3 regions of the Micromonospora sp. WMMD1076 genome follow, and region 3 is predicted to be linked to each of the others. Evidence: riboswitches for the same ligand, from Rfam matches in the RefSeq annotation. Region 3 holds a riboswitch; each other region holds the start of a gene.
The links. Region 3 has a riboswitch for cobalamin ahead of O7622_RS22445 (prenyltransferase/squalene oxidase repeat-containing protein). Riboswitches for the same ligand answer to the same signal wherever they lie in the genome.
Positions count from the first base shown of each region.

Region 1: another riboswitch for cobalamin. It lies ahead of O7622_RS16970 (ribonucleoside-diphosphate reductase subunit alpha); the one in region 3 lies ahead of O7622_RS22445 (prenyltransferase/squalene oxidase repeat-containing protein).
Region 2: another riboswitch for cobalamin. It lies ahead of O7622_RS16985 (acyl-CoA thioesterase); the one in region 3 lies ahead of O7622_RS22445 (prenyltransferase/squalene oxidase repeat-containing protein).

Region 1 covers NZ_CP120862.1:3,568,317-3,571,583, reverse strand. Annotated here, with positions in the region: gene O7622_RS16975 (PrsW family glutamic-type intramembrane protease) at 1-796, opposite strand, end outside; cobalamin riboswitch at 918-1,135, shown strand; gene O7622_RS16970 (ribonucleoside-diphosphate reductase subunit alpha) at 1,313-3,267, shown strand, end outside.
Region 2 covers NZ_CP120862.1:3,571,624-3,574,890, forward strand. Annotated here, with positions in the region: gene O7622_RS16980 (LysE family translocator) at 1-610, opposite strand, end outside; gene O7622_RS16985 (acyl-CoA thioesterase) at 614-1,126, opposite strand; cobalamin riboswitch at 1,257-1,451, opposite strand; partial or broken gene O7622_RS16990 (ATP-binding protein) at 1,492-1,614, shown strand; gene O7622_RS16995 (ABC-F family ATP-binding cassette domain-containing protein) at 1,624-3,261, opposite strand.
Region 3 covers NZ_CP120862.1:4,768,029-4,771,295, forward strand. Annotated here, with positions in the region: gene O7622_RS22440 (hypothetical protein) at 121-606, opposite strand; gene O7622_RS22445 (prenyltransferase/squalene oxidase repeat-containing protein) at 642-1,685, opposite strand; cobalamin riboswitch at 1,784-1,920, opposite strand; gene O7622_RS22450 (beta-1,3-glucanase family protein) at 2,185-3,267, opposite strand, start outside.

The sequences.
Region 1 (3,267 bases), 1.2 Mb from region 3:
TCTCCCGGGGCGCCGGCGCGACCGGCGTCCCGGACGCGGCCGGCCGCTCCCGGTCCAGGTGCAGGCGCAGCAGCACCCAGCCCAGCGACACGGCGCCGATGAACACGTACGCGGGCTGGGTGCCGAACGTGTCCCAGCAGGTGTGCAGCGTGACGGCCGCGGCGAAGGTGAGCAGCAACGCCGCCAGTTTCCGGCCGCCGGGCGCGGCGGCGAACGTGAACAGCGCGGCGGCGGTCAGCCCGGTCCAGGCCAGGTGCGCGGCGGGCGCGGTCAGACCGCGTACCAGCAGCGTCCGCTCGACCGCGCCGAGGTTGCCCTCCGACTCGACGAACGCGGCGAACGCGTAGCCCATGGTCTCCAGCGCGGCGAACCCGGCGCCGGACGCCACGCCGATCACCAGCCCCTGCGCCGGGGACGGGTGCCGCCGCCACAGCAGCAGGATGCCGGCCGGCACGATCAGCTTGGCGGTCTCCTCGGCCAGGCCGACGAGCGCCATCGGCAGGACGCCGAGGCGGTGCAGGGTGCCGTACTCCAGCCAGCCGGCGGCGACCACGCCGATCACGCCGCCGAGGAGCGCGGCGGCCCCGACGACGGCGCCGGGGACCGGGCGGCGGTCCGGCCGTCCCTGGGCGAAGGCCAGGAACGCGGCGGGCGCGACGCACGCGCCGAGCACGATCAGCGCCGGCACGAACGTGACGGTCCCGGTGCCGGCGAGTGTCTCCAGCACCAGCAGGTGAAGCCCGACACCGACGAGCAGGACCGCCACCCACGCCCAGCGGCGCCCGGTATTCCCCATACCGCCGAGTATCGCGTCCGGCGGCGAGCGCCGGAATCGGGGGTAGGCACTGTGGACGGTGAGATCAATCCGACACGCCGACACGACATCTGGTGTTGCACGGAAGCCATCACCGCCATATATGGTGTCTCTCGCAGCTGGTTCGGCCGGGGCCTTCACTGGTCCGTCCGAGGCAAGAGGGAACCCGGTGGAAGTCCGGGACTGCCCCGCAGCGGTGAGTGGGAACGACAGCCGTCAACAGCACTGGGCCACCGGCCTGGGAAGCGACGGCCAGTAGGCGACCGGCGACCCCGGTCGGGCCCGCGAGTCCGAAGACCTGCCAGCGCGCCGTGCGCCTCCGCGTACGGCGGTCGGAGGTCGCGCGGGACGACCGACGCCAGCAGCCGGGCCGGCCGCGCGCCGCGCCCGTTGGCGTCTCCCGCCGTCTCCAGACGGTGACAGCGAGGAGAGGTCATGACTGTCGTGCAGGAGAGTCCCCCGTCCGGGACCGGCGGGTCCGAGACCCGCCGGCCGGCGATGCGGGTACGCAAGCGGGACGGCGACACCGAGCCGGTGGACGTCAACAAGATCGTCCGGGCGGTCGAGCGCTGGGTCGCCGACCTGGACGAGGTGGATCCGCTGCGGGTGGCCACGAAGACGATCAGCGGGCTCTACGACGGGGCGACCACCGCCGAGCTGGACCGGTTGTCGATCCAGACCGCGGCTGAGCTGATCGGCGAGGAGCCGCAGTACTCGAAGCTGGCGGCGCGGCTGCTCGCCGCGTACGTGGACAAGGAGGTCCGCGGTCAGGGCGTGGCGAGCTTCAGCCAGTCGATCGCGTACGCGCACGGGCTGGGACTGATCGGCGACGAGACGGCCGCGTTCGTGGCCCGGCACGCCCGCAAGCTCGACGACGCCGTGGACCCGGACGGCGACCTGCGGTTCGAGTACTTCGGGCTGCGCACGGTGGCCGACCGCTACCTGCTGCGGCACCCGCAGTCGCGGCTGGTGGTGGAGACGCCGCAGTACTGGCTGCTGCGGGTGGCCTGCGGGCTGTCCCGCACCCCGGGCGAGGCGGTCGGCTTCTACCGGCTGATGTCCGCCCTGGCCTACCTGCCCAGCTCCCCCACGCTGTTCAACTCCGGCACCCGGCACACCCAGATGTCGTCGTGCTTCCTGGTCGACTCGCCGCGCGACGAGCTGGACTCGATCTACGAGCGGTACCACCAGGTGGCGAAACTGTCGAAGTTCTCCGGCGGCATCGGCATCTCCTGGTCGCGGGTGCGCGGCCGGGGCGCGCTGATCCGGGGCACGAACGGCCGGTCCAACGGCATCGTGCCGTTCCTCAAGACGCTCGACGCCGGGGTGGCCGCGGTCAACCAGGGCGGCCGGCGCAAGGGCGCGGCCTGCGTCTACCTGGAGCCGTGGCACCCGGACGTGGAGGAGTTCCTGGAGCTGCGGGACAACACCGGCGAGGAGTCCCGGCGTACCCACAACCTCAACCTGGCCAACTGGATCCCGGACGAGTTCATGCGCCGGGTCGAGGCCGACGGCGAGTGGTCGCTGATCGACCCGTCGGACGCGCCGGAGCTGCCCGACCTGTACGGCGAGGCGTTCGACGACGCGTACCGGGCGGCGGAGAAGAAGGCGGTCCGCACGGTCCGGGCCCGGGACCTGTACGGGCGGATGATGCGCACGCTCGCGCAGACCGGCAACGGCTGGATGACGTTCAAGGACGCCGCCAACCGGCTGTCCAACCAGACCGGCGAGCCGGGCAACGTCATCCACCTGTCCAACCTGTGCACCGAGATCCTGGAGGTGAACGACGACGCCGAGACGGCCGTGTGCAACCTCGGCTCGGTGAACCTCGGCGCGCACGTCACCGCCGACGGGGTGGACTGGGAGCGGCTGCGCGCCACGGTACGCACGGCTGTGGTGTTCCTCGACCGGGTGATCGACATCAACTACTACCCGGCCGAGCAGGCGGCGGCGTCCAACCCGCGCTGGCGGCCGGTCGGGCTCGGCCTGATGGGGTTGCAGGACGCGTTCTTCACGCTGCGCCTGCCGTTCGACTCGGCGCAGGCCAGGGAGCTGTCCACCCGCGTCCAGGAGGAGATCCTGCTGACCGCGCTGGAGACCTCCGCCGGGCTGGCCGAGCAGTTCGGCCCGCATCCGGCGTACCCGCAGACCCGGGCCGCGAAGGGTGACCTGCACCCGGACCTGTGGGGCGCGGAGCCGGCGCAGGCCGGACGGTGGGCGGCGCTGCGCGAGCGGATCGCCGCCCACGGGCTGCGCAACTCGCTGCTGGTGGCGATCGCGCCGACCGCCACCATCGCCTCCATCGCGGGCTGCTACGAGTGCGTCGAGCCGCAGGTGTCCAACCTGTTCAAGCGCGAGACCATGTCCGGGGAGTTCCTCCAGGTCAACACGTACCTGGTGCGGGAGCTGAAGGCGCGCGGGCTGTGGACGCCGCAGGTCCGCGACCGGATCAA
Region 2 (3,267 bases), 1.2 Mb from region 3:
GCCGGACGCCGAGCGCGACGAAGGCGACAGCGCAGAGCCGGTCGACGCGCCGTGACCAGCGGCTGTCGCCCCACCGGCTGGCGAACCGCCCGGCGCCCACGCCGAGCGCCAGGTCCACGGCGAGCTGCACCGCGACGAACAGCGCGCCGAGCAGCACCAGCTGCGCCGCCACCGGCCCCGCCTCGGGCCGGACGAACTGCGGCAGGAACGCCACGCTGAACAGGATCATCTTCGGGTTGAGCAGGTTCGTCAGCAGGCCGCGCCGGAACGCCCGCCCGGCGCCGCCGTCCGGCCGGTCCGCCGGGGCGCCGCCCCGGTCCGTGCCGCGCAGCGCCCGCAGGCCCAGCACGATCAGGTACGCCGCACCGGCCCACCGGATCGCGGTGAACAGCACCGGGGACGCGGCGATCAGCGTGGCGAGCCCGGCCACCACGGCGGCGACGTGCACCGCCTCCCCGGCGGCGACCCCGAGCGCTGCCACCGCGCCCGCCCGTGGGCCGTACCGGGTGGCGTTGGCGAGCACGAACATCATGTCCGGCCCCGGGGTGAGCATGAGCACCACGATGGCGGCCAGGTAACCCGCGAGCGTGGCCGCTGAGAGTCCGAGCACCGCTCAGTCCTCCCCGGCGCCGTCGAGCAGCGCCCGGCGCAGCGCCAGCCGGTGTTCGCGCCGGATCTGCGCCTCCCGGTAGCGCCGCCGGTCGCCGTCGGTCTCGGTACGCAGCGGCGGCACCGGCCGGGGCTGCCCGTCGTCGTCCACCGCCACCATCACCAGGTGCGCGGTCGCCACGTCCACCGGCGGCACCGCGCGGTCCCACCGGTCCGCGCTGACCTTCACCGCCACCTCCATCGAGCTGCGGCCGGCCCAGGTGATCCGGGCGTCCACGTGGACCACGTCCCCGACGCGTACCGCCCGCAGGAACGCGGTCTCGTCGATGGCGGCGGTGACGGCCGGGCCGTCGGAGTGGCGGGCGGCGACCACACCGGCGACCGAGTCGATCAGGTTGAGGATCCGCCCGCCGTGGACCGTGCCCATCAGGTTGGTGTGGTGCTGGTCCATGATCTGCGACAGGGTGAGGTGCGAGGCCGACGGTGGTCGGCCGGTGAGCGTGATGGTGTCGGGCACTGTGCGGTTCCGTCCTCGCAGAAGCGGACCGCCGACCGGCCGGGGTGTGCACGTCGAGGGCACGCCGACGGCGCTCCGTACGGCGTGTCACCCGCCCGACCCACCCGCGAGGTCGACGGCGGCGCGCACCGGTGGTACGCGCGACGCGGGCAGGTCTTCGGACTCGCGGGCATGACACGAGGTCGCCTACTGGCCGTCGCTTCCCAGGCCGTGGCCCAGTGCTGTTGACGGCTGTCGTTCCCACTCACCGCTGCGGGGCAGTCCCGGACTTCCACCGGGTTCCCTCTTACGACACCCGGCCGTCGCCGACCGGGTGAACCAGCGCTTCCCGCAGCCTAGCCCAGCGCCCGGGGCCGGTGGCACAGGCGTCAGGCGGCGGGCTGGGCCTGGCGATCGTGTGCGGACTGGTCGAGGCGCACGGCGGGCGGGTGCACGCGCACGACGTGTCCGGCGGGTGCCGGTTCGTGGCCCGCCTGCCGGCGGTCTGACCGGGCCGGTCAGACGGCGTCCGGGGCACCGGTCTCCACCAGGCGTCCGTCGGCCAGGCGCAGCCAGCGGCCCACGTTGATCGCGGCGAGGAACCGCTCGTCGTGGCTGACCACCAGCAGCGCGCCCCGGTAGGCGTGCAGCGCGCTCTCCAACTGCCCGACGCTGACCAGGTCGAGGTTGTTCGTCGGCTCGTCGAGCAGTAGGAGCTGCGGGGCCGGTTCGGCGCCCAGCACGCAGGCGAGCGTGGCGCGCAGCCGCTCCCCGCCGGAGAGCACCCCGACCGGAAGATGCGCGCGCGGGCCGCGGAACAGGAAGCGGGCGAGCAGGTTCATCCGCTGCGCGTCAGGGGCCTGCGGCGCGAACGCGGCCAGGTTCTCCGCCACGGTACGGTCCAGGTCCAGCAGGTCCAGCCGCTGCGACAGGTACGCGATCCGGCCGTCGGCGCGGGTGATCCGGCCGCTCTCGGGCTCCAGGTCGCCGTCGATCAGGCGCAGTAGCGTCGACTTGCCCGCGCCGTTGTCGCCGAGCAGGGCGATCCGCTCCGGACCGCGGATCGTCAGGTCGACACCGTCGGCGGCGAACAGCGACCGTTCGCCGTGCCGGGCCCGGACCCGTTCGGCTGTCAGCAGCGTGCGTCCGGCCGGGACAGTGGTGGCGGGCAACTCCACCGTGATCGTCTTCTCGTTGCGCAGCGCCCGCTCGGCCTCGTCCAGCCGTGCCCGGGCGTCGTCGACCCGCCCGGAGTGCATCTCGTTCGCCTTGCCCGCTGCCACCTGCGCGTCCCGCTTCAAGCCGCCGGCGACGATCCTCGCCAGACCCGCGTTCTTCAGGTTGCGGGCGGCGTTGCCGGCTCGCCGGGCCGCCCGCTCGCGGGCCTCCTGCAACTCCCGCTTCTCCCGCTTGAGCTCCTGTCCGGCGCTGCGGACGTTCTTCTCCGCCACCTCCTGCGCGGCCCGCACGGCCGCCTCGTACGAGGTGAAGTCGCCGCCGTGGAAGCGCATCTCACCACTGTCGAGTTCGGCGATGCGGTCCATCCGGTCCAGCAGCGCCCGGTCGTGGCTGACCAGCAGCAGGCAGCCGTGCCACTGTTCCAGCACGTCGTAGAGCCGGTGCCGGGCGCCCAGGTCGAGGTTGTTCGTCGGCTCGTCCAGCAGCAGCACGTCGGGCTGCTTGAGCAGTTGCGCCGCCAGGCCGAGCGAGACCACCTGCCCGCCGCTGAGCGTGCCCAGGCGCCTGTCGAAGGCGAGGTCGCCGAGGCCGAGCCGGTCGAGTTGCGCGCGCGTGCGCTCCTCGATGTCCCAGTCGGCGCCGATGGTGGTGAAGTGCTTCTCGTCGGCGTCGCCGGCCTCGATGGCGTGCAGCGCCGCGATCAGCGGGGCGATCTCCAGGACCTCGGCCACGGTGAGGTCGGCGGCCAGCGGCAGGCTCTGCGGGAGGTAGCCCAGCACGCCGTCGACGGTCACCGACCCGGCGGCCGGGCGGTACTCGCCGGCGATCAGCTTGAGCAGCGTGCTCTTGCCGGCGCCGTTCGGCGCGACCAGACCGGTCCGGCCGCCGCCGAGGGTGAAGGAGAGGTTCTGGAAGACCGGGGTGTCGTCCGGCCAGGAGAAGGTCAGGTTCGAGCAGACGATGAAGGAATCGGACATCGGGAA
Region 3 (3,267 bases):
GTATGCAGTTGTGTGCCCGGCGCACCGGGTGCCGACACCGTACCGCCCGGGCGCGCGACGACGCCAGGGCAGCGGCCGGTACCCGGTGCGCCGCTGGTCACACCGTTTGCAGCCGGCGGTTCAGGGAGCGGCGATGCTCGGCGGGGCGCCGGCGCCGAAGGACCAGCCCTCGACACTGCCCGGCGCGGGGTTGTAGCCGGTCGCTCCCGACGTGCTGTAGGACCAGGAGCCGCCGCTGGGGGCGTGCCAGTACGACCAGTACGCCGTGGCCGGCGGGGTGTTGACGCACGGCTCGGTCGCGGCGGTGGGCTTGCCGTTGATCCGGCAGACGAAGGCCAGGCCCCAGCGGGCGGTGCCGGTGACGGTGAAGCCGGCGGACTGAAGGGCGGCCAGGCCGGTGGCCGGATCGCCCGGTGCACAGCCGACCTGGACGCCGCCGCCGAGCGCGGCGAAGTCGACGACCACTGTGACTCCCGAGGTGCCGGTGCAGGCGGCGGCGTGCGCCGCCCGGGGCGCGGGTTCGGCTGCGGTCAGCACGACGCCGGCCACGACGGCGGCCAGCAGGCCGGCCAGCCAGCTACGGACTGCGGAACGGTGACGGAACACGGGTCCTCCTGTGATCGGGTGGGCGGCGACGGGGTTCACGGGCAGGCGGGGGCCGGTGCGGCGGGTTCGGCACCGGCGGCGGACAAGCGGGCGTAGCCGGTCCCGGTGAGACCGAGGACGGCCTGGGCGGTGGCCCGGGGTGCGGTGGCCGGGTCGAACGTGCCGCCGTCGAAGTCGACGGCGCCCCTGTCGGCCGGCGCCCCGGCGCAGCCGACCTGGAGTCCGGCGAGGAACGCCCGGGCCCGCACCCAGGCCAGCGGCCGGCGACCGTCGCGCAGGGCCTGGGCGGCGAGACCGGTGCTGTTGGCGTTCGGTGTGCCGGCGGCGTTGGTGAAGCCGCCGTCGGCGCGCTGCACGGACACCAGCCAGCGCAGCCCGGCGGCGGCGTCGGCCGGACGCCCCGCGGCGCGCAGCGCCTGCGTCGCGAGTGCGGTGGCGTCCACGTCGGACGTGCAGACCGGTTGCGCGGGCAGCAGCGGGTAGCCGCCGTCCGGGCAGCGGGTGCCGGCCAGCCAGGCGGCCGCCGCCGGTGGCGCCCCGGCCGCCGTGCGCTCCAGCGTCAGCAGCGCGAAGGACTGGCTGAACGCGTTGCTGTAGTCGCCGTACGCGGATCGGTCGCTGAACCGGCCGGCCGTCGTCTGGAGCGAGCGCAGGCGGGCGATCAGGTCCACCCCGCCGACGTCGGCCGGGTCGCCGCCGCGCACCTGCACGGCGAGGGCGAGCTTGGCGGTCACGCCCGCGTACGCCTCGGTGACGCCGTCGCCGAGGTAGCCGTCGCGGATGTCCGGCCGGGTGACCCAGGCCAGCGCGTCGGCACCGTAGTCGTCGGCGGCGCGGGCGGCGGCGAAGGCGAACACGGCGTCGAGGGTCAGCCCCTGGTCGGGGTAGGCGACACCGTCGAAGACGGCCTCGAAGCGTTCGCCGTCGACGAGTTGCCGGGCGAGCCAGCCGGCGGCGGCCTCCGGGCGGCTGACCCCGGCGCGCTCGGGTGCGGCGACGGCCGGTGTGGCGAGGGTGAGGGCGGCGAGCACGCCGCAGAGGAGCGCGAGCAGGCGGTGCCGGCTTCGGCGGACGACCATCGGAAGCGCCTTTCCGGCCCGGCGGTCGTCAGAAGCCCGAACCGACGCGGCAACGCCGGGTCGATCGGGACTCCGACCCGTGGGCCACGACGGGTGGGGAGCGGACTCACGCGTACGACGGGTATTCGGGCTCGCCGCCGCAGAATTCACTGGGCGGCCTACCGTTGCGGGCCAGCGCCGGACTTCGACCGGTCTTCCCCCGCACGCACACGCGGTGGTTCAGTTGTCGCGACAGTCTGCTGTGGCTGGAGTGCCGATGTCAATGCGCCAGGAACCGGACACGTGCCGTGACGGCCGGCGGAGCCGGCGGTTTCACTCCCCGACGCCGATACGCCGTCGTCGTGGCGGGGCCGGGAGCCGGTCCCCCGCCGGGGTGACCGCCGGCCCCGTGATCGATGGCCGTCCCGGTGCGCGGCGTCGTGTCACCGGCCGTCTCGTCCGTCGCCCTGCCGGTGGCGGGAGCGCCTCGGGTCGGCTCCCGCCACCGTTCGGGTGACTGTCAGCCCTTGCGCCACTTCTGGTTGGCGGTGCCCCCGCAGTCCCAGAGCTGGAGCCTCGCGCCGTCGTTGCCGTTGCGGTCCTTGATGTCGACGCACTTGCCGGCCTGGAGGTTGACCAGGTCTCCGGCCGCGTTCAGGGTGAACTGCTGGGCACCGGTGCCGTTGCAGGTGTAGAGCTGCACCGCGGCCCCGTTCGCGGTGGACCCGGCGTCGACGTCCATGCACTTGTTGTTCTGGCTCTTGAGCGCCGTGCCGCTGAACGTCCACTTCTGCGCGTTGGTGTTGTTGCAGTTCCACATCTGCAGCGGCGCGCGGTCGACGAAGTTGGAGCTCGGCACGTCGATGCACTTGTTGTTCCAGTTGCTGACCACCGGCACTCCGGTGGTCGGGGTGCCGCCGCCACCGCCGGTGAACGGGCTGAGGATCAGTCCGGCCGAACGGGGGTCACCGTCGTGTACCAGCGACTCGAATCCGCCGACGTCGTCGAAGGCGAACGCGTACGCCCGGCCGTCGGTCATGTTGGCGTGGATCAGGCGGGCGTACTGGTTGGTGGGGTTGCTGCGGTAGAAGTCGGCGGCGTTCGTGCTGGGCTGGGTGTCGATGGTGCCGAGCGTGCCTCGGTTGAGGGCGGCGCAGAGCGTACGGGAGATCGGGCCGACCACCTGGTCGTTCGGCGCGGGCAGGTCGCCGTCGCAGCCCCAGACGCTGGCCGAGGAGGGCCGGTTGAAGGAGGCGACCACCTGGCCGCTGCCGTTGGTGAAGGTCATGGTGTTGCCCGAGGTGCGGCCGTAGTACCGGATGGCCGGCTGGTCGGCGAAGGGCACCACGGTCAGGGTCTTCGTGGTGTACGCGTTCCACGCGGACGCGATGTACGAGTCCAGGTAGGTGGTGCTCAGCAGGCCGGCCCCGGCCGCCTTGCCCGGAGCCAGGACGCGCAGCACGGTCCCGTCGGAGCGGGTGTGGACGGTACCGGCCCAGCCCGGCTGCGCCCGGATCCCGTCGATGACCGCGTTGCGTCCGTTGGCCACGACGTCGCCGGTGCGCTTGGTGACGCCGCCGGCGCCGGTCACGGTGACCGCGTG